One region of the Methylobacter sp. S3L5C genome, then DNA from elsewhere that is predicted to be linked to it. Evidence: riboswitches for the same ligand, from Rfam matches in the RefSeq annotation. Region 1 holds a riboswitch; the other holds the start of a gene.
What was found. Region 1 has a riboswitch for cyclic di-GMP ahead of KKZ03_RS08865 (esterase-like activity of phytase family protein). Riboswitches for the same ligand answer to the same signal wherever they lie in the genome.
Positions count from the first base shown of each region.

Region 2: it holds a riboswitch for cyclic di-GMP, as region 1 does, so the genes downstream of both, KKZ03_RS10105 (VPLPA-CTERM sorting domain-containing protein) here and KKZ03_RS08865 (esterase-like activity of phytase family protein) in region 1, are expected to answer to the same signal.

Region 1 covers NZ_CP076024.1:1,947,008-1,956,654, reverse strand. The annotation lists gene KKZ03_RS08895 (hypothetical protein) at 61-453, shown strand; gene KKZ03_RS08890 (2OG-Fe(II) oxygenase family protein) at 560-1,189, opposite strand; gene KKZ03_RS08885 (hypothetical protein) at 1,467-2,546, opposite strand; gene KKZ03_RS08880 (transposase family protein) at 2,624-3,127, shown strand; gene KKZ03_RS08875 (transposase family protein) at 3,081-3,461, shown strand; gene KKZ03_RS08870 (hypothetical protein) at 3,458-3,970, opposite strand; cyclic di-GMP riboswitch class I at 4,365-4,442, shown strand; gene KKZ03_RS08865 (esterase-like activity of phytase family protein) at 4,484-5,962, shown strand; gene KKZ03_RS08860 (lamin tail domain-containing protein) at 6,023-6,709, shown strand; gene recC (exodeoxyribonuclease V subunit gamma) at 7,501-9,647, shown strand, end outside.
Region 2 covers NZ_CP076024.1:2,246,086-2,255,732, reverse strand. The annotation lists gene KKZ03_RS10110 (hypothetical protein) at 1-1,205, opposite strand, end outside; gene KKZ03_RS10105 (VPLPA-CTERM sorting domain-containing protein) at 1,282-2,034, opposite strand; cyclic di-GMP riboswitch class I at 2,075-2,165, opposite strand; gene KKZ03_RS10100 (hypothetical protein) at 2,677-3,198, shown strand; gene KKZ03_RS10095 (hypothetical protein) at 3,979-5,274, opposite strand; gene gspM (type II secretion system protein GspM) at 5,542-6,051, opposite strand; gene gspL (type II secretion system protein GspL) at 6,032-7,234, opposite strand; gene gspK (type II secretion system minor pseudopilin GspK) at 7,227-8,153, opposite strand; gene gspJ (type II secretion system minor pseudopilin GspJ) at 8,171-8,779, opposite strand; gene gspI (type II secretion system minor pseudopilin GspI) at 8,834-9,208, opposite strand; gene gspH (type II secretion system minor pseudopilin GspH) at 9,205-9,647, opposite strand, start outside.

The sequences.
Region 1 (9,647 bases):
CAAGCCTGATATTAAATGCCCCTTTCAACAACAATCTTGGCCAGTAGATAAAGGTGATTCATGATTAACTTACCCGCGTTGCTTTTGTCAGCAATATTACTTTCAGGGTGTACCAACAACCAATCAGTCTCTGAAAATGCCCCGAATAATAATATCGGTTATTTTTCAGATGCATTAACATGCAACCAATCAACCACGCAAAAAACGAAGATTAACGTTCCTACGGGAGGAACACAAATTGTTATCGAGATGCCAATCGGCCACGATGCAAATACCTTTGTCGACTGTATGAAGCATGAGGGATGGCCGATTACGCATGCAGATCCCACTGAATATCTAAAAGTTTCAACAGATTGCCTACAAAAAACCCAAGGAACAGAAAATATGGATGAAAACTATGCGGTCTGTGTAAAACGTAGCCGTATGGATGTCGACGTTATCACCGACAAATAGGCAGGTTTGATGTATCAATCAGTCGATTGATTTTCGGTTAAAAATCCTGATTGTCCTTTTTTATAAAAAGAATGGGCAATCAGGCAGATAATTGATCGCCAAAATATTAAGAGCGAACCGTTTTCGCAAAGCGGGCATTAAAAGCAATCGATATGCGATCTTCTTCACTTTCGTTGGGATAAACCCAATGCCGCAAATAAGACGGAAATATCAACAACATACCGGCTTTCGGCTTCATAATAAATTTACTGGCAAAGCAGGCTGCACCATCCACTGCCAAGGTACGAACATTGGTGCGAGTATCAAAAAATTCGATACTACCGCTCAGGTCTTTATCGCCTTCGGGCACACTGACATAGTAGGAGCCGGACCAAGTCCAGTTAGGATGATCATGCGGCGTATTAAGGCCGCCGAGACCCAGTACATTAACCCAGCCCTCGGCCTGAAGGCTATAGAGCGGAAAGTCAAAACCGGGTGAGACATTTTTGGTAGCCAGTTGAATCGCTTCCACAATATGCTTACGCAAAGCCTGAAAACCCGGTTCGCTACGCATAAAAAAATCATCATCGGAGTGCCAGCCTCGCCAGTTACTGCGCGCCATCCCCGATGAACCTTCATGTAAAGTTCCGATTTCTGATAGTAGTTGAGAGTTAAGCGCTTGGGCGCTTTCTATCTCAAAAACAGTCAGTGGTGAATAAAATAGCGGTTGCATACCTTGCAGCTTGAGAGTGCTCATAGAATATTTCCAAAGTCAGTGATGTAATTCGCGCGGTCACCTTTACGGAATTTATGATCGAGTTGTGACCCCGAAAAGTATGTGCACCTGAATGTGTTTATTTCGCTCATGATTCGACAAGCGGACTGCGAAAGGAATAAACACATTCAATTTATCCCGAGAATCATTAATAATTAAGTAAAGATTTCTTAGCTAAAAATAGAAAAAGCGGCGACAAGATTGCCTTGTCGCCGCTTTTGTTAAGGCACCCAGTTGCCGGGCTTAAACCTGAGACAATTTAGCTTTTTTTATTACGACGTGTAAAACCCAAAAAGCCCATAATTGCAGAACCGAACAACCAAGCTGCTGCTGGAACCGGAACTGCTGCTGGCGCAGTAACCAGTTGTAACTGACCACCTTCAACCAACAACGGATTGGTAGAAGACTTGTGATTTTGAGTAACCATCAAAAATGCGTCGTAACCCAAAATAGCAGATACGTCAATAACACCTGAAGATTCTTCATCAGCAGTAACAGAACCTGCAACCACAGTACCTCCAACCACATCACCAAATAAAGAAGCATCATGCTTTAAGATAGCGGTTAATGAATCTGTAGCCAGATCATAAGACCATACTTTGGCATTATGTGGAGCATTACCGGTATCTTCCTGCAATATCAATGACTTGCCATCAGCAGACACAGTCATGTTGTCCATCATGATTTGGCCTTCAGTACCATCCAGCAACTTTTTAATAGTACCGCCCAATTCTGGATTGGTAATATCCGCAAAATCCAATTCCCATAAACGTGAAGCACCCACTTGGGTTTGACCTGTAATTTCAGTTTTATCGAGTTGGTCAGTAGTCACAAACCAGAACTTGCTACCATCAGCACTCCAGGTACCATCTTCAGGGCGAGAAAATGTAGTCGCCGTATCGCTTAAAGTAAACGCCGCACCATCAACGATATTGGTGGCACGTGTAGTGCCATTAGCGATTTCAAGAGCATTACCGGTAACATTAACAAACTTCAGATTACCGTTATTCAAACCGGCTTTATCAACTTCAGAACCGGTATTAGTTTTCGTACCTACATACACACCAACCGTATTATTCATGACACCAGTACCGCCATCGTTGGTACCGATGGCAATGGTTTTATCCTGTGAGAAAGGATTAATTAAAATATTTTCCCAACCGCCAACAGCCGTTCCACCAGAACCGTTGGTTGCCAAATTAAATTTACCCAATGTGTAACTGCTGCCAGCGTCTAAACCGGTAACTACTGTTGCTTGTGCCCAACCCGTGCTGCCGCCTTCCTCACCAGTCATGAACAATTTTGCTTGAGTACCCATACCTGTTGCTACATTAGACATCTTTCCTAAATAATTGACATAGAATTTGGCTTTGATAGGGTTAAAATAGCGATCTACCTCTGAAAACACGGATAGCCATGACTCCTTATGCCCAATTGCCAAGACACAAGCCTGAAGAATTTTTAAGGACTGTCGGCCTGTCACCAGAAGATTTTCTGCATCTTCACGGTAAGCTGGTGACTTACCTGGACGAACAAAAAGTCCTTAATCCACTGACTAGACGGGGACGAAAAGACTCCAAGATGGCTTTGGAAGACCGCTTGTTACTGACACTCTATTATCTTCGTCACTATCCGACGTTGATAAATCTGGCTGCGGTCTTCGACATCAGCGAATCGTATTGCCATAAAATCTATACTCGCACTGTAAGACTATTGATCAAAATCGAAAAACTGCCCAACCGCAAAGCACTGTTGGAAGATCCCGCAGCTACCGTGGTCATTGATGTTTCGGAGCAGCCTATCGAGCGCCCTGTTAAAAACCAGAAAGCGTACTTTTCAGGAAAAAAAACGCCACACGATCAAAGTCCAACTCGTGATCTGCCTATTGACGATGACTATACTCTCCGTAGTGATAGGTAAAGGTCAACAGCATGATTTTTCGATCTTCAAAGATAGCCGTCTATTGTTACATCCTGATGCCCTGTTGTTGGCGGATTCCGGATACCAAGGGATAAAGAAACACCATCAGAACTCGACTCTACCGGTTAAAAAGAAAAAAGGCCAACCGCTTTCGGCAGAAGACAAAGCCGATAATAAGGCACTATCAAAACAGCGTATTTTTATTGAGCATGTTAATCGCCGATGCAAAATTTTCAGGATTGCCAAAGATGTTTATCGGGGCAAACACAAGCATTACTCCTTGACATGGAATTTAGTGGCTGCTCTTGTTAACTTACGCTATGGCTGTATTTAGGAAAGATGTCTATTAAACAAAGCGCTCGCAGCAGGCAGGTCGGCAGAGCAGAAACGACTAAACGTAGTAGTCAGATTAGAAACTGCCTGTGATTGTTGAAATCCGTTATCCCAACCATAAACTTTAGTGATCAAATCCCCACCGCTTTGTACGGCTAAAGTAGCTTTATCAATGACCCATTTAGACACATAAGCACCGCCTTTAGTCGCATCAGGATTGTGCGTGTGCGCAGAACCGACAGTATTATTCCACTCATGATTCATCAATACGGTAAAAGTACCATCATTGTTATCAAAAGCACCTAAACCGTCAGGAAGACCGCCCATAGTATAACCACCCACTACGTTTCCAGTAGTCAGGATTGAAGTTACTGCCCAACCTGGAGCAGTAGCCAATGGAAGCAGATAAGGCGCTGTAGTCGTGCTGGGGCCTGTAACAGCGGATGCCATCAAAGGCATACCAGCCAATATTGCAGCAACAGCTGCAACAGATTTTCTCATTTTAAACATGGTCTTTTCCTGGCTAATAAAATTATTGAGTATGTCCGGTAACTATTAACCGGAAAATAGTTTATACCGAAGAAAAATGACAGCAGCATTAAAGACATATAAAAACTATATTATTAAATAAAGCCATTTATTCAATAACATAAGTATGAAATACACATGAGATACACATGTATTACATTAAGACCAAATCTAAACAAAATTGTAATTTTTTTGATACAAAATCTTGGGGTTTTTTAGAGCTCAATACTTTACCAAGCCTGGATAATTTATCGTGCTTAGTCGTAAGCAGTGTTAATTTTTGTCTTTTTATCAAGCATCTATGCTCTCTTAATTGATGCCGTAAATTTGTAATTTCATGTCATTAAAATGACATAACTGTCTGTCAAAATAAAGTTTGTGTCAAAGCTAAACCCGTTGTGAAGCGGGGACAGAAAACTGCGGGTCTAAAAGACGAGATAGCCGGGTTACCACCTAATTGAGTATCCCACGCTTACAAACCTTTTAGGATTTACGATGCATAAAAAACTGTTACTTTCGGCTATCATAGCCTCACTTTGTGCCGCTACTTCAGCGCATGCAGCAATAACGTCAGGCCAATTAATCGCTATTGGCAGCTTGAGTGGCAGTTCTGCCGGCGTTAATACCGATTTGTCAGGCTTAACAGGCTTGCTTGAAAACGGTATAGCAGGTAATTTCCTGGGTGGTATCGGTTCCGGACTTGCTTACGCAGGCGGAAATACTTTTATTGCGACGCCAGATCGCGGACCTAATGCAACGGCGTACAACAGCCAAATAGACGACACATCTTCTTATATTGCACGTTTCCATACCATAACTCTGGATTTAACTGCCAATACATCAGGTACTGGTTTGGCTTATAACCTTACGCCAACATTAACAGCAACCACTTTGTTGTCTAGCGCCACAACGCTAAATTATGGCACTGGTGCAGGCTTGGGTAACCAAATAAATGGCGCTCCCTTAGGTTCCGGCGCACCAATACTGAATACAACCAACAACACCAATTATTTCACCGGTCGTTCTGATAATTATGGTTCTGCCAATGCACTGGGCGTAACTGATTCCACTTCAGCAAACCCCAGCAATGCCCGCTTCGATCCTGAAGGCGTACGTGTTTCCAATGACGGCAAGAGCGTATTTATTTCCGATGAATACGGTCCTTATGTCAACCAGTTTGACCGTGCAACCGGTGAGCGCATTAAATCTTTTGCGCTGCCTGCCAATTTGGCCGTTGCAAATCTGAATCCGATTGGCGCTACCGAGATAGCTAATAACACAACCAGCGGCCGAGTTACCAACAAGGGCATGGAAGGTTTAGCCATTACTCCGGACGGCACCATGCTGGTAGGTATCATGCAAGCGGCGTTGGGACAGGAGGGTGGCGGTAAAAGCATTCGTATTGTGACTATTGACATCGCAAGCGAAGCGACTCATGAATACGCCTATAAACTAACAAACGGTTCAGGTGCCAGTGAAATTATCGCCATCAACAACCATGAGTTTTTGATCGATGAGCGTGATGGCAAAGGCTTGGGAGATGGCAGTAACGCTGTCGTCAAACAGCTGTATAAAATTGACCTCACAGGTGCAACTGAAGTTAGCGGTATGACTGGCTCTTCGGCATTAGGCGCTGCAGCAATTCCAAAAACCTTGTTTCTTGACGTAGCCGCTAAACTTAATGCCAATGGCATCAACAGTGCCAATGTTCCATCCAAGATTGAAGCATTGGCTTTTGGTCAGGATATTTATGACAACGGCGCATTGTTCCACACATTATATGTTGCCAACGACAATGATTTTGTCCCTGGCCTCGCCGGTGCCAACCAATTTTATGTATTTGCTGTTGCCGATACGGCCCTTAACTTTCAGGCGCAACAAATATCTGCTGTCCCTGTTCCTGCAGCTGCCTGGTTGTTTGGTACAGGCTTGCTTGGCTTAATGACTTCGTTAAGAAAGCGCGTCCGTGCTTAAATAAATAACTCTTACCACCACAATATAGTGGTGGTTTTTAACCCTGCTTGAGAAATTAAAATGAACAATAAAACCATAGTTAAACTGTTGGCTGCCGGTGCCATGCTGAGCGGCCTAATCAATACGGCCGAAGCATCCGTTACTAATGTTAAAATTACCGAATGGATGTATAACTCCAATGCTGGAGAATTTATCGAATTTACTAATCTGGGATCAACCGCTGTTAATTTTGCCGGTTGGAGCTTTGATGACGCTAGTAGAGCGCCCAACTCAGTCACCTTATCGGATTTTGGCCTTATCGGCGCAGGCGAATCGGTAATATTAACTGAATTAACGGCAACTGCATTTCGCACAGAATGGAATTTATCATCCAACATAAAAGTTATCGGAAACAATACCCAAAATCTGGGACGCTCCGACGAAATTAATCTTTATGATAATACCAATACCTTGATTGATCGTCTTACTTATAACGATGCAGGAACCGGCAATGTGAAAGGTCCACGTACTCAATACGTAAGCGGCATCCCTGGAAGTCTTGCTGCCTTGGGAGCCAACAATGCCTCACTATGGGCTTTGTCTACTGTAGGTAACTTGGACGGTGCCTACCTATCATTAAGTGGTGACATTGCCAGCCCTGGTAAAACATCATTTGCTGTATCAGCAGTTCCGGTGCCTGCTGCTGTATGGTTGTTTAGTTCAGCATTGGCAGCATTAGGTTTTGTTGGAAGACGTAAAAAAGCATAAATTATTGACTCTTAAGAGCTATCGTAAGCCTAAAATATCTGCTTTGATTAAACCGGTATGACAGGTTAGCGATAGTCACTTTTACAATAAAAGTTGTATGTGATTTTTTGCATCTGATAACTAAAATCCAAATTTATTCTGTTTTAGCGTTACTCCCTATCGTTGAATCTCACTTTATCCTCTGCTCATAAGCGTGCTTAATGAGTTAACTATCAACTACCGTTGACCAAAAATTCGTCCTATCGTAAATTCCAAAGCAATATTTTTTAATATTGAATGTCGTTCACCGATCAATAGTACTAAAACCTCAAAGCTATCGACCACTGTCATAATTTGTCGGTATATTGGATTTTTACGCCTCAATAGACTTTCTTAAAATCTAACCGCCAACACCACGATAAAGTATGCGATATTACTGCACAGGGAATATTTTCAATTTCCAAGATAAACAAAGATAAATTATGCAGTTAGCGCTATTGGCACGGATTCATTCAAGTTGTGATAAAACCATGATAATGCTGACTTTGTTACCATGTTTTTAAAATGCAAAGCGACATATCACGGCCTTTAAACGCGGGTCGGATTTTATTGAACCACTTTGGCACCAAGCCATTACCGGCAAACCTTCTTATATCCACTGGTAGTTTTCTGGTACCTTGGAGCAGGAACGTGGTTTGATGGCTAAGAAATAGTACATTTCATTCCTAAGCTCAAAACAACAGACAAAAGGGTTACCTACAATATCAAACCCTTATTTAACCAAGATGCTTTCCAATAAAAAAAATATTCTCATGACAGAAACAAGCTACAAAACCTCGCTGGACAGCGGCATTGCAGTCATTCACTCCAATAAACTGGAAGCGTTGGGAGATGTGGTCGAATACTGGCTGCGCGAACATCCTTTGGCACCGTTGGAAAATGAAGTATTTCTGGTGCAAAGTAATGGCATGGGGCAATGGTTACAGCAAAGCCTGGCGAAAAATAGTGCGTTAGGTATTGCCGGAGCGATTAAAGTGCAATTACCCTCAGCGTTTATCTGGGCTGTTTATCGTTCGGTATTGGGCTCACAGATTCCCAAAGAACAACTGCTGGCAAAAGCGCCCTTGACCTGGCGCTTGTACCGTTTGTTGCCGACGCTGATTACCCGACCTGAGTTTGAAATTTTGGCGACATTTTTGGCGGTCGATAACAACAGCCGCAAACGCTATCAGCTCGCTGAACAGCTGGCTGATCTTTTTGACCAATATCAGGTGTATCGATCGGACTGGATTGCCGATTGGGCAGCCGGGCTTGATAGCTTGCGTGATAGCCATGGACAAAGCCAGATCATGCCGGAACAACAACGCTGGCAGGCCGCATTATGGCGGGCAGTATTGGCGGATTTAGGCGATCAATATACGCCCTACGCCAGTCGTGCAGCCGTTCATACGCAATTTATGACTCAAATTGATACACAGGAACAGCGTCCTGTCGACATGCCACGGCGAATAATAGTGTTTGGCTTGTCATCGTTACCCCAGCAGTCGCTTGAAGTATTAGCCAAACTGGGCAAATTTTGTCAGATAGTCTTGTTTGTTCATAACCCTTGCCAACATTACTGGGCAGACATTATTGAAGACAAAGCGCTGTTAAAAGCTGAACGCCGTCGCCAAGCTTATAAATCCGGTATGACAAGCGCATTGACCGACGAAGAATTACATCTCCACGCACAACCGTTGCTCGCTGCCTGGGGTAAACAAGGACGTGATTATATTCGCTTGCTGGACCAGTTTGACGATACCCAAACTTATGCAAACTGGCATTGGCCGGAGAGCAAAATTGATCTGTTCAAAGATTACTGCGAACCCGGACAAGGCAGTCTGTTGCAACAATTACAACAATCGATACTGGATTTGGAACCGCTACCTACCGAGCCTGTCGACCTGCCTGAAGTCGATAATTCCCTGATGTTTCATATTGCTCATAGTCCGCAGCGTGAAGTCGAAATTCTTCACGATCAGCTATTAGCCCGCTTTAATTCAGCTGAAAACTTAAAGCCACGAGATATCATTGTCATGGTACCGGATATCAATAAATACGCACCACATATCCGTGCGGTATTTGGCAATATCAAGTCCGGTGATTCCCGCTACATTCCTTACAGCCTGGCCGATCAACAACAGCGAGGTCAAAATCCCTTGCTGGTCGCCGCTGAAGCCCTGCTTAATCTGCCTGACTCGCGTTTTGCCGTTAGCGAATTTCTGGGCTTGCTTGAAGTACCAGCCCTAAGACTACGTTTTTCCATTGATGAAGCCGCTATTCCCAAATTGCATCAATGGGTTGAAGAAGCCGGCATCCGCTGGGGATTACATGCAGAACAACGCACGCAAAATGTAGCGATGCCTAAAGATCTGGAAGCCAATACCTGGCAATTTGGTTTACGCAGAATGTTGCTCGGTTATGCCGTGGGGGCCGGTATCGCATTTAATGCCATTGAGCCTTACGATGAAATTGGCGGACTCGATGCACAATGGGTCGGTGGCCTGTCATACCTGTTGGAAACTCTTGAGAAACAGGCCAACTTGCTGCGAAAAAGCCAAAATTATACCGACTGGCAAGAAACATTATCAGCGCTTTTGGAAGATTTTTTTGATGTCACCAGCAGCGAGGAAGAACGAAAAACGCTGGAGATACTTGGCCACTCATTAACAAGATGGGGAGAAATCTGCGAACAAGCCGGCTTAACCGATGACGATACTTTACCCTTAAACGTTGTTCGTGAAGCATGGCTGGCTACAGTAGATGAACCCAATCTCCAGCAGCGTTTCTTAAGTGACCGGATTAATTTCTGTACACTGATGCCGATGCGGGCCATCCCTTTTCGACTGATTTGCTTACTGGGCATGAATGACGGCGATTATCCACGCAGTCAACCCGCACAAAGCTTTGATCTGATGAG
Region 2 (9,647 bases), 300 kb from region 1:
AAATTCAGATCTTTCAAACAAGCAGTAACGCGACCAGAAGTTGAGTTCTCATGAATTAACGTGACTAAAGATGATTCTGTTTTAGTACCTGTATTACCGTTTAGGCCATCATTTCCAACAGCCGGAGGAGTAGTAGATGAAGCCGTAGTACAAGGATAATTTAAGGCAAAATTATTTAATTGCGCTTGTGTACCTGAGCCATTTTCACGACGGCAGACATGTGTCGTAGCGTTGGCAGGTGCATCAGCTGCTTGATTAGCTGATGCCCATGCTGCTAAACCAAGAGGTGCAGTTACACCAGGAATAGTGACCATTAATTTGTTCCAGTTATTCCAATCACCTTTAATCAGGGAAGCAATTTCCTGTTTTGACAAGCTGGGCATACAAGCAGCATTTGTCACATCGCCCACAATGCAAGTTGTACCAGATACTGGATCAGCAACTGGAATAGTATGCATGGCAAGTTGAGCACCTTGTAACGCTCTGTATAAATGCATGCTTACCGGGACACCAAACACAACTGCAGCGCCAGGTGTTACCGTTAACTTGGCAACATCCGCAGCTGTTACATTAGCAAACAGGGTGACATTATTAGTTTTTAAAGGAGCATTTAACCCTTGAAATTGCGCAGGATCGACATCAGAAACACCGACATCAGGAACAACCAATTGGTTATTTCCGGCAGTACCTGTTGTATAAGCACAAGTAATACTGGTTAATGTACCGGCAGCAGCAGGTGCTACACCAGTACAGTTTGTTGAGTTAACTTTTAAGAACTCGATAGTAGCACCGGCAGTATCGCCATTAGCTTCAGCAATGATTGGGCTAACGCCATAACCAGAACCGCCTTCATCACGCTTGTAAATTAATAAGTTAGCTTTGCCAGTGGCCAATGTTAAACCGGTCGCTGTTGTTGATTGCGTGCACAAATAAGCTTTTTGTGTCGCACCGTCAATATTGTCTTTAAATTTCCAGATAGGCTGGCTAACGTCACAAATTTGATCTGCAGCAACACCCGCACCTGTTAATACTTTTTCTATAAAAGTACCGGCCGCTGAAGCGCCAGACATATATACCACACGGGTATCGCCAGCTGCGCTGGTATCATAAACAGGAAAGTTGTTAGCATCAACGGTAATCGCTTGCGCGTTTCCCGCCAATAATGCAGCCGAAATGGCAGCACCCAGGATTAAATTTTTTTTCATTTTAGCCTCTCAATTAAAAAACATCAGAAACGACTGCATTAAAACAATGCAGCCGTCACAGGATTTATACAACCATTTATTTACGACGATTTAAACGCAACATACCCATCAAACCAGCGCCAAAAAACCATACTGCAGCAGGCAATGGCACAGCGGATATTGGAGCAGGAGCAGAAAAAGACAATGTATTACCCGCCAATGTCCATGATCCGGCAAACTGCTCTACGTGTGACTCTAGCTCGTCTCCTGCTGCATTAGGAACATTAGTGGCATGAAAAAAAGCTAACGCAGAGCCGTAAGCACCGGCAGCCTTAGCACCAGTTTGAAGGCCAAATGCATTATCAAAGTCTTTAAATTGTCCGGTATTTGCTATACTGCCATCATTAACAACTTTAGAGATATCAAAACCGGAAGCGTTAACTTCACCCGCTTGGATTTGAAAATTACTAACTAATGCGTCAATAGTATCAGTTAGCACCAAACCACCGACTGCACTTGAGGTAAGCAAAACATCAGGATTAACATTGCTGCCCACTATCAGCGCATAACTAGTAGTCGCAGCATTAAAGCCTGCAGCACCTTTAAAACCAGATGTCCATACGGCATCTAAAGACAGATCGTGAGTATAGGCATAAGTAGAGTTGCTAGCCGCTGCTATAAAAGCATCGATAGTCAAACCCGTATTCAAAGAGTACGTGTTTTTGCTGCTAGAATCATAAACCGACATAAACAGTTCTGAATCGCCATTATGAACAGAGATATTCGCATTAGCAGAACCAGCAGCTATCATTAACGCCGCAACGAGTAAAGTTTTGTTAAATTTTTTCATTTGTTAATACCAATTATGTTTAAAATTAAAATTCGCATAATGTGGCGGCCCAGCCATCTTAAAACATTTGTAATCTTTCAAGACCTGTAGCTTTCCGTCCCCGCTTCGCAACGGGTTTAGCTTTTACACTTTCTTTGTTACCAATATATTATTCACTGCTTTATTGCCAAGCAGTTAAGCTCCCGCTACCATAAATCTATTTCTTTACTGCTGAATACTGAATCAAGAATAAAGCGCTGTTGCTGCTTCTGTCAGTATGGTCAGTGCCTTCCCTTGCTTAACCGGCATCTGCTCCAGATGCTTTCAACGTGGAGCTAGTATCCCATATCGGTTCAATCTTTTGGATTACAAAACAGTGACAGTTGCTGACAATGTAATACACTTGTATGACAACTTCATTACTCTATATATTAATCTTGCAATACACTTACTCGGGCAGTGATAAAACAAGTCCTTTGCTTTGCAGTTGCCTAGTTGGGTTTGGTAAAAAGCTGTCCATGTCAACACAATTAGTATGGTAAAAGGATGACTTATTGATTAAATGTATGCTTTGTTATAAAGCTGTCACAATAATCAACTATATTTAATAATAATCAGACTTTAATGTAATTTCTGAACTTTACTAATACCAGCAGTTGAAATATGTCATCATCACCAGGAATTACTGAAGGCGATAAAAAACAAATCGTTTCAATGCGTTTAAACAATCATGATAGGAATGCTATCCAAACCATGGCGTCTCGTCTATTTGTAAGAGAAGCAGAACTTTATCGCTTTGCCGTTAGTAATCTTTTAAACCGCATGTACCAATTACACGACATGGATTGCACTGGCAGTGACTTACTGCCTTTATTTATTGAGTTTAGGGAAGAATTAAACCAGAATTTGGGCTTAAAAAAACAACAACTTTTTAAGATTATCAACAATGGCAATGCCAATCCCGATAAATTTGTGGCCATGGCTGACATAGAATTAATTCTGCTTCCACAACATTTGGTACGCCAACGTTTATTGCAAATAGATGCCGCACTGGCTTTTAAACAACTGGATATTAATACCTGGCTTAAAAGTTATTTTATAGCGAAATATAGCCTGCCTGAATTTATCAAGGAAGATCTTGATACTGCCGAAGCTGAAGTAGAGTTAGTGTTGGTTACTAAATAAAAAGTTTTTAGTCCACAAAAAGCACGAAACATGTACCCTGCTTGTTTCATTCGCAATGGAGGTCAGGCTTGTAAATATAGCCTCCCCCTTGTTAAAGACCATAGGCATCTACACAACTTCTCCTCATAATAAAAACAATGAGTTGTAGAAGCGCCAAGCTCCCTCTCTTGTTGGAGAGGGCTGGGATGACGACTGCACGGATGCAGCACAATGCAGGAGCAATTGCCGAGGAGAATAAAATCAAGCAGTTACATACCCCTCATCTCAACCTTCTCCCTTTGAAGAAGGAGCAGTAAGACTTGTGTATATACCTATGGTTAAAGACGCATTATTATATTTTTATAATTAAAGCAACCCGTCTATTTACTTGATGTTTCTTTTTTACCGCTTAAAAAATCAGCCTAATTGCTTGAAGTACTTTTATAAATCCTTATTTCATTAGAAAAATCGCTTGAAGTGTTTTGTTAATTTCTCGAAAAATTAGCACAATTGCTTGCGGTGTTTTGCTAATTTCTCAAGTAATCAGCATAAAAAACCAAGGTTTGTTGCCATAGACAAAAGCTATAAAACTCAAAGTTTCAATTTTTTACGAATTTTTATGCTTGTTTACAGTATTTATTTTACCAATCATACAAAAAGGTGGATATGGCACGCCTTACGCACTGTTTAGTTACACAATTAATTTGTAAATTCGTGAAGCTTATTTACTACTGGTTATCTTAATAAGTATGAATGCAAAAATGCACTACTTTATGTTGGCCCACCTTCACTGCCATTAAGTTAAGCCCCGCTAATACCTTGTAGTTCCTGTTCATTAATTTCAAAGCATTGCATGGCGGAAACAAGCTGAACCCAAAGGCTTTTCAGGGTGGGATGGTTTTTAGCCTTCATGAAGTCTTCTCGAAAGCGAGTATTCAACGTCATCAATTGATGAATGAGGTGTGCCATTTGCATGAATTGGAAGTAATTTTTAAGGGCACAATAACTTTTCCTGGCGTATTGATGTTCCATGCCATAGCCACCGTTTTTAAGGGTATTGAAGCCTTCATTCTCGATTTTCCAGCGCAAGCGTCCAGTCCGACTGGTGTCAGCAATATTGCTAGCATTGATGGGTAAATCAGTGATGTGGACAAAACGCGTAGTTTTTAGCGCCTCTTCGAGTACTTCTGTTTTTGTCGATCTGATGGTCTCTTTGCACGCCAGCCAATTTAACGTATGCCCTTTATAATCTACCGCCGTCACCCACTGAAATACCTGCTCTACGGTTTTGCCAGCGGGCAGATAGCACAGGTCCTGGCGGGTATTCTTGCTTTGCAGTGCCTGTAATTCCATAACTTCCTCCCAAACGGAGGTTAGGTTGCCGTCCTTAAAGGTCACGCAGTAATGCCATTGATTGGCTTTGCAAATAGCGAAAAAACCTTCATAGGGATATAAGCCATCCGCGAGTATCAGTATGGGCAGGCGTGGATAAACTTTCTTTAGTGTGGTTGCCAGACGGATGAAGCCCTTACGCTCACAATCTTGTTTGTCATACTCACCATCCTCGGGATTTTCAAGCCACTCAGTGGCGATGGATATGCTGAATCCGTTCGGGGTAATCAGCCTTGCTTCCAAGACTGAATGAAAGTAAGTGGTTTTACCATTTTTTGACGTACGCTGCAGGCATTGCTCATCACGTTGATGGTCATAACTACCCATCCCACTTGCATCAACCGCAATTCGAAACCAATGCCCACGGTAACGACTGTTATGGAAGGTTTTGCGTTGAATCAAAACCTGAATCATCTGGTGCTTCAATTGTTCAATTTGAAAAATATCTAACAAGTCCATGACCTTCTGCACGGAATCACCATGGGGCATGAAAAAACCGAATAGACGCCGGTAATTCTGCTTGAATTGTAGATTCTCACGGCACTGGTTGTATTGATTACGAGAACCCGATTTAAACAGGAACATCGCCAAGCATGCAGTCAGGTGAGCGGCCAACTCATAAGTTGAAGTTTTCTTACGACAATCATCCACCGCTCGCATCCACTCAAACAGCTCGGGAAAGTGTTGGCAAATGGTGGAGTACATTTCATGCACAAGTTGCTTTTTCTTCTGCTGCTGGCTAGTGATGGTCTCTTGCCTGGCTGCCGCAGCACGTTGCTTAGCTTTTTTTATTCGACGTTGGACGTAGATCTGGTTTGGTTTGAACGTTTTTTCATTGAAAGTATGATTTTAATGGTGAAATTAATGGAAAATCACTCATTATTCATTAAAACAGCAAGAAAAATTAAATTTTAACACTCAGCAACTGATTGATTTATAAGTTCTACTAGAACGCTCTGAATTGCTGCCGCCTTAGTGACTCAGCAACAATTTGGCGGTTACTGTGCCTTTGTTGGTTTGTTCCCGATTAATGCTAATTTGATCAACCGTGATGGCATGCTTTGTTTCCAGCACCGCCAGCCAAAGGGTTAGTTTATCGAAGGCAATATTTTCAAGCCACAAGGTCACTTTGTCGGCGCCTTCAGGAATCATGCGTTTGATGGCGGACTTTATGTCCAACTCATTACTGCTAGTATCAATAACGGTCATTATCGATTGCCCCTCTATACTATCAACCCCCGTGTCCTGTTGATTTTTACGTAACGTTGTAACTTCCAGGCTGGTCTTTTTTATAGCGTGATAAATCCGCTGCTGGGCATTAATTTTTTGTTCAAGCAGGATTTTTTCTGCGGCTATCGGCGCAATAACTAATTGATATAAAGCATAAAACACGATAAAAACAACAACGCCGACGGACAACAAGCGCTCTCTTGGCGACAGGGCTTCCAGGCGCTGCAGAAACTCATTTTTGTTTAATTTCAAGGTGTGCCTCCACGCCATTTGGGCCAGCTTCTGCGGACTGAACTTTTACTGATAAGGCATTTTTGCTTTCAAGCTGCTGCTTAAGTTGTTCAATTTGACTAATATCTGTGGCGATAAGCTGCAATTGCATTAGGTTGTTTATAAAATCCAGTTGCTGTAACTTAAAATCCGGGTTTGTGCCAAGCATTTCACCGGTCTGATATAACAGCTGCATAAATTGACTGCCCTGCCCTACGCTGTGTTTTTTTAGTTCAGTGACCTGCTGATCTGCCTGCACGTTGATATTAACAATCCGTTTTATCTCGGGAAAAGTTTGCTTAAACAGTTCTAATGTCTTTGTTTCCAGTGCTGCCAGTTCTGTATTTTGGTGCCAATAACCGGTTATCAAGGTGCCGATTTGTAGCAGTACAGCAAGCAGAATAACTCCTAACGCAGGCAACCACTCTTGCCAGTGCCAGTCCATTGTGTTTTTACGGCCAAAAACACCCGTTAACAAATTAAATTCACCACCCAACTTTACTGCACCGGCCTGTAAAAATGGTAAAACTGCCTCCAGTTTATGATGATCCTTGGTGATGGGTACGTCTAAAAACCACTGTGCAGGCTCATTAACCTCCCAGACTTGTAACCCATACAACTCCGGATTTTCTGTTAGCAACTTATCCAGCATCGTCGGTAATACCTCAACATCAATACCGCCACCCAGCCATTGCCCATTCCGTAAAATGGCATTGTGCCGATCAATAACAAGTGAACAACTCTCAGCCTGATAAGGCAGGCACAAGGTTTCCGGATAAACGCTGTTGATATTTATGCCGGCTTCCTTAAAACTCGACAGACAATTTTGCAGCTTGACCTGATTGATTGCCGCGACATAAACGGTGTCTTTGGACGGCCGATGCCAGACCAGATGATAAGTGTCTACGTCATCGGCAAGCAAATCTTCAAGCGCAAAAGGCAGTGCTTTTTTAATTTGACTGTTACTTTTAACCGGTAAATCGACTGCCAGCAACAAGATCTCTGCTGCCGGCAATAATAAGGTAATCGCTGTATTGCCGGCACTGACCGCCAAATCCTGCAACGTTCCCTGTTGTACTGCAGACGACGTAACATCATTTACAATCAGCCATTGAACATCCGCATCTTGTTGATTAATCAGTCTGGCTATAATTTTCTCAGCCATCCAGTAAACTCCTGCGCATCCGCTTGCTTATTTTAACCTTGCCATCGGCATTGCGTTGTATTTGTGACTGGAACGTTAATGCATTTTTCCCCATGTCGATTTGTCCTGATAATAAAAAATGGTTACTGACCACGCTCAAACTGGTTTTGTTGACACTAATACCAGCCATCGCTTCGTCTTTTAAAAACTCTTCCACTTTTTTAAAAGGTTTACCACTGGCTCTAAAGATGGATTCGGCTTCATCTTTTTTTATGTCCTTGGTCATGCAACGCAAAACCACAGCACTGGCCGTATTAACATTAACGGGTTGATAGCCCTCGGCCACATAAATATAGGGCAATAATTTTTCGTAATCTGTTTGAGTGATACCTTGTACCCGCAACAATTCGCTCACCTCTGCAAACGGGCTATTAGCACTACGGTAGGCCGGCACGAGCTTGGTATAAATTTCGTCTTCAGCACCGTTTGGATAACGCATTTCCATGTCAGGATCCATCCAATCCAGCATGGCGTCAACCAACTCGGGCTTTATATCAAGATTGGTTAACAAGCGCTTTAAGCGTTGAACGTCATCATCACTGGGTTTATCATCGACCAGTAAATTATTGATATTAATCCTGCCTTGCAACTCAATGATATCGGCTTTAATGTTCCCTTCTGGAATCGTTGAAAACAGCGGTTTACTCCAATGATCAGTAAGCGCGTCGTATTGATTGGTGGAAAAATCAATGTTAAGCTGATTTCCTGCCCAAGCTTCAAGCCCATGCACATACTCCCACGCTTGGCTTGAGCGCAACTGATTTTCGGTTCTGCGTATATCCATCTGCCGGTCACTGGACATTGATACCAACGAAACCGTAACAACCGCCAGTACCAGCATGACCGTAATCAGGGCAATGCCCCGCTGCGTGTTTGGCATCCTGAGTTTTTGCAGTGTCATTGATGCAATAAAAACAAACGCTGAATACTACCCAAACCGGCCAGCTTAAAACTGACTTCAAGCGCATCAGGACTTCCGCCACTGCCATTAAACGGCAACCAGGTTTGTGATTCTTCACTGTAAAAATTTATAGTAACTTGCTCGACTGTCATCAGTTTTCTACGTCGGTATTGTGTTTGCTGTGTTCTGTCCGGCAAGCTCCAAACCTGTCGATACAAGGCACCCTTTTCAAAACGGTAACTGACTCTATGCAAGCTATTGACTGCGCCATTACCAGAACCTACCGGCACACTGCGGGTAAACGCTAAAATCTCGTTTCCACGACCGCCACTAAAAGCGGGTTCTGGACTACCAAATTCATCCCTGATAGGCCGGTTGATTGCCTGACTTAAATCTTCATTAAGCAAATACAAAGTGGTTTGCAATTGCGCCATCTGTTGAGACCTGGGTTCTGTAGCGGCACGCGCCATAAGTACGGCTGCCAAACCGGCATAAGCCATCATCGACATCACCGCAAAGATGGCCAGCGCTATCAATATTTCCAGCAAGGTAAAGCCTTGTTGTTGATTTTTTCTATATTGCACTGACTGATTTTTCTCTATCACTACTGAACATTCCTTGTAGGGCGTGCCTCGCTACCTTAAAAGCTAGAATTCTCATCAATTTTTACTGACATCGCTGATTAAACCAAAAAGAGCCGTTTTGTCACCTTCCAAAAAAACCTCAATACGGTAACGCCACACCCCTGAAATAACGGCTTTATTTCGTTTGATTTGCCAATACCAACGTCGCCCGGCCATTTCATCCCAGCCATCTTGTGTTTCCGGTTTTTCTTTATCAAGGCGTAATTGCACAGCATGATTACTTGCAATAATCGCCGCAATCGTTTTGTTTTCCAAATACCACAAGTTATTAATATTATCTGCGGTAATTTTAATGGCACTCACCATTAAAATAGCCAGTAATGCCAATGCTATCAATACTTCCAGCAAGGTAAAACCATTTTCACGATGACTAAAAGCAACCTTGTTCATGGTTTGTTTTCGGTGCTAATCACCAATCCGTCTTCTGGGGTATTACTCACCCAAAAAATACTATCGCCATCCTTGATCGTTATTCTGATTTTAAACAATTCCATATCGCCATCAGGGGTCAAAATAATCTGTGGTTTTGGATCGACAGATTCAACGGACTGACGCGTTAAGACGACATCGTGTTCATCCATAGCCAGTTCCAGCAACATCTGCGGCAGCAAAATACGTGACTTGAATACCCCATCCGTTGTTTCTGGCTGCCATTTATTTTTTTTTACTACGGTAAAGCGATAACCCTGCCTGAATAATTCAAAACCTATATTATCGCCACGGGTAACCGCTTCCTGCGTAGCCAGTTCCAGAAGTTTAACCAGCCTTTCCGCTTCAAGCTTTTGCTGATCACGCGGATCAGCGGTACCCATTGACAACATGGCCATAC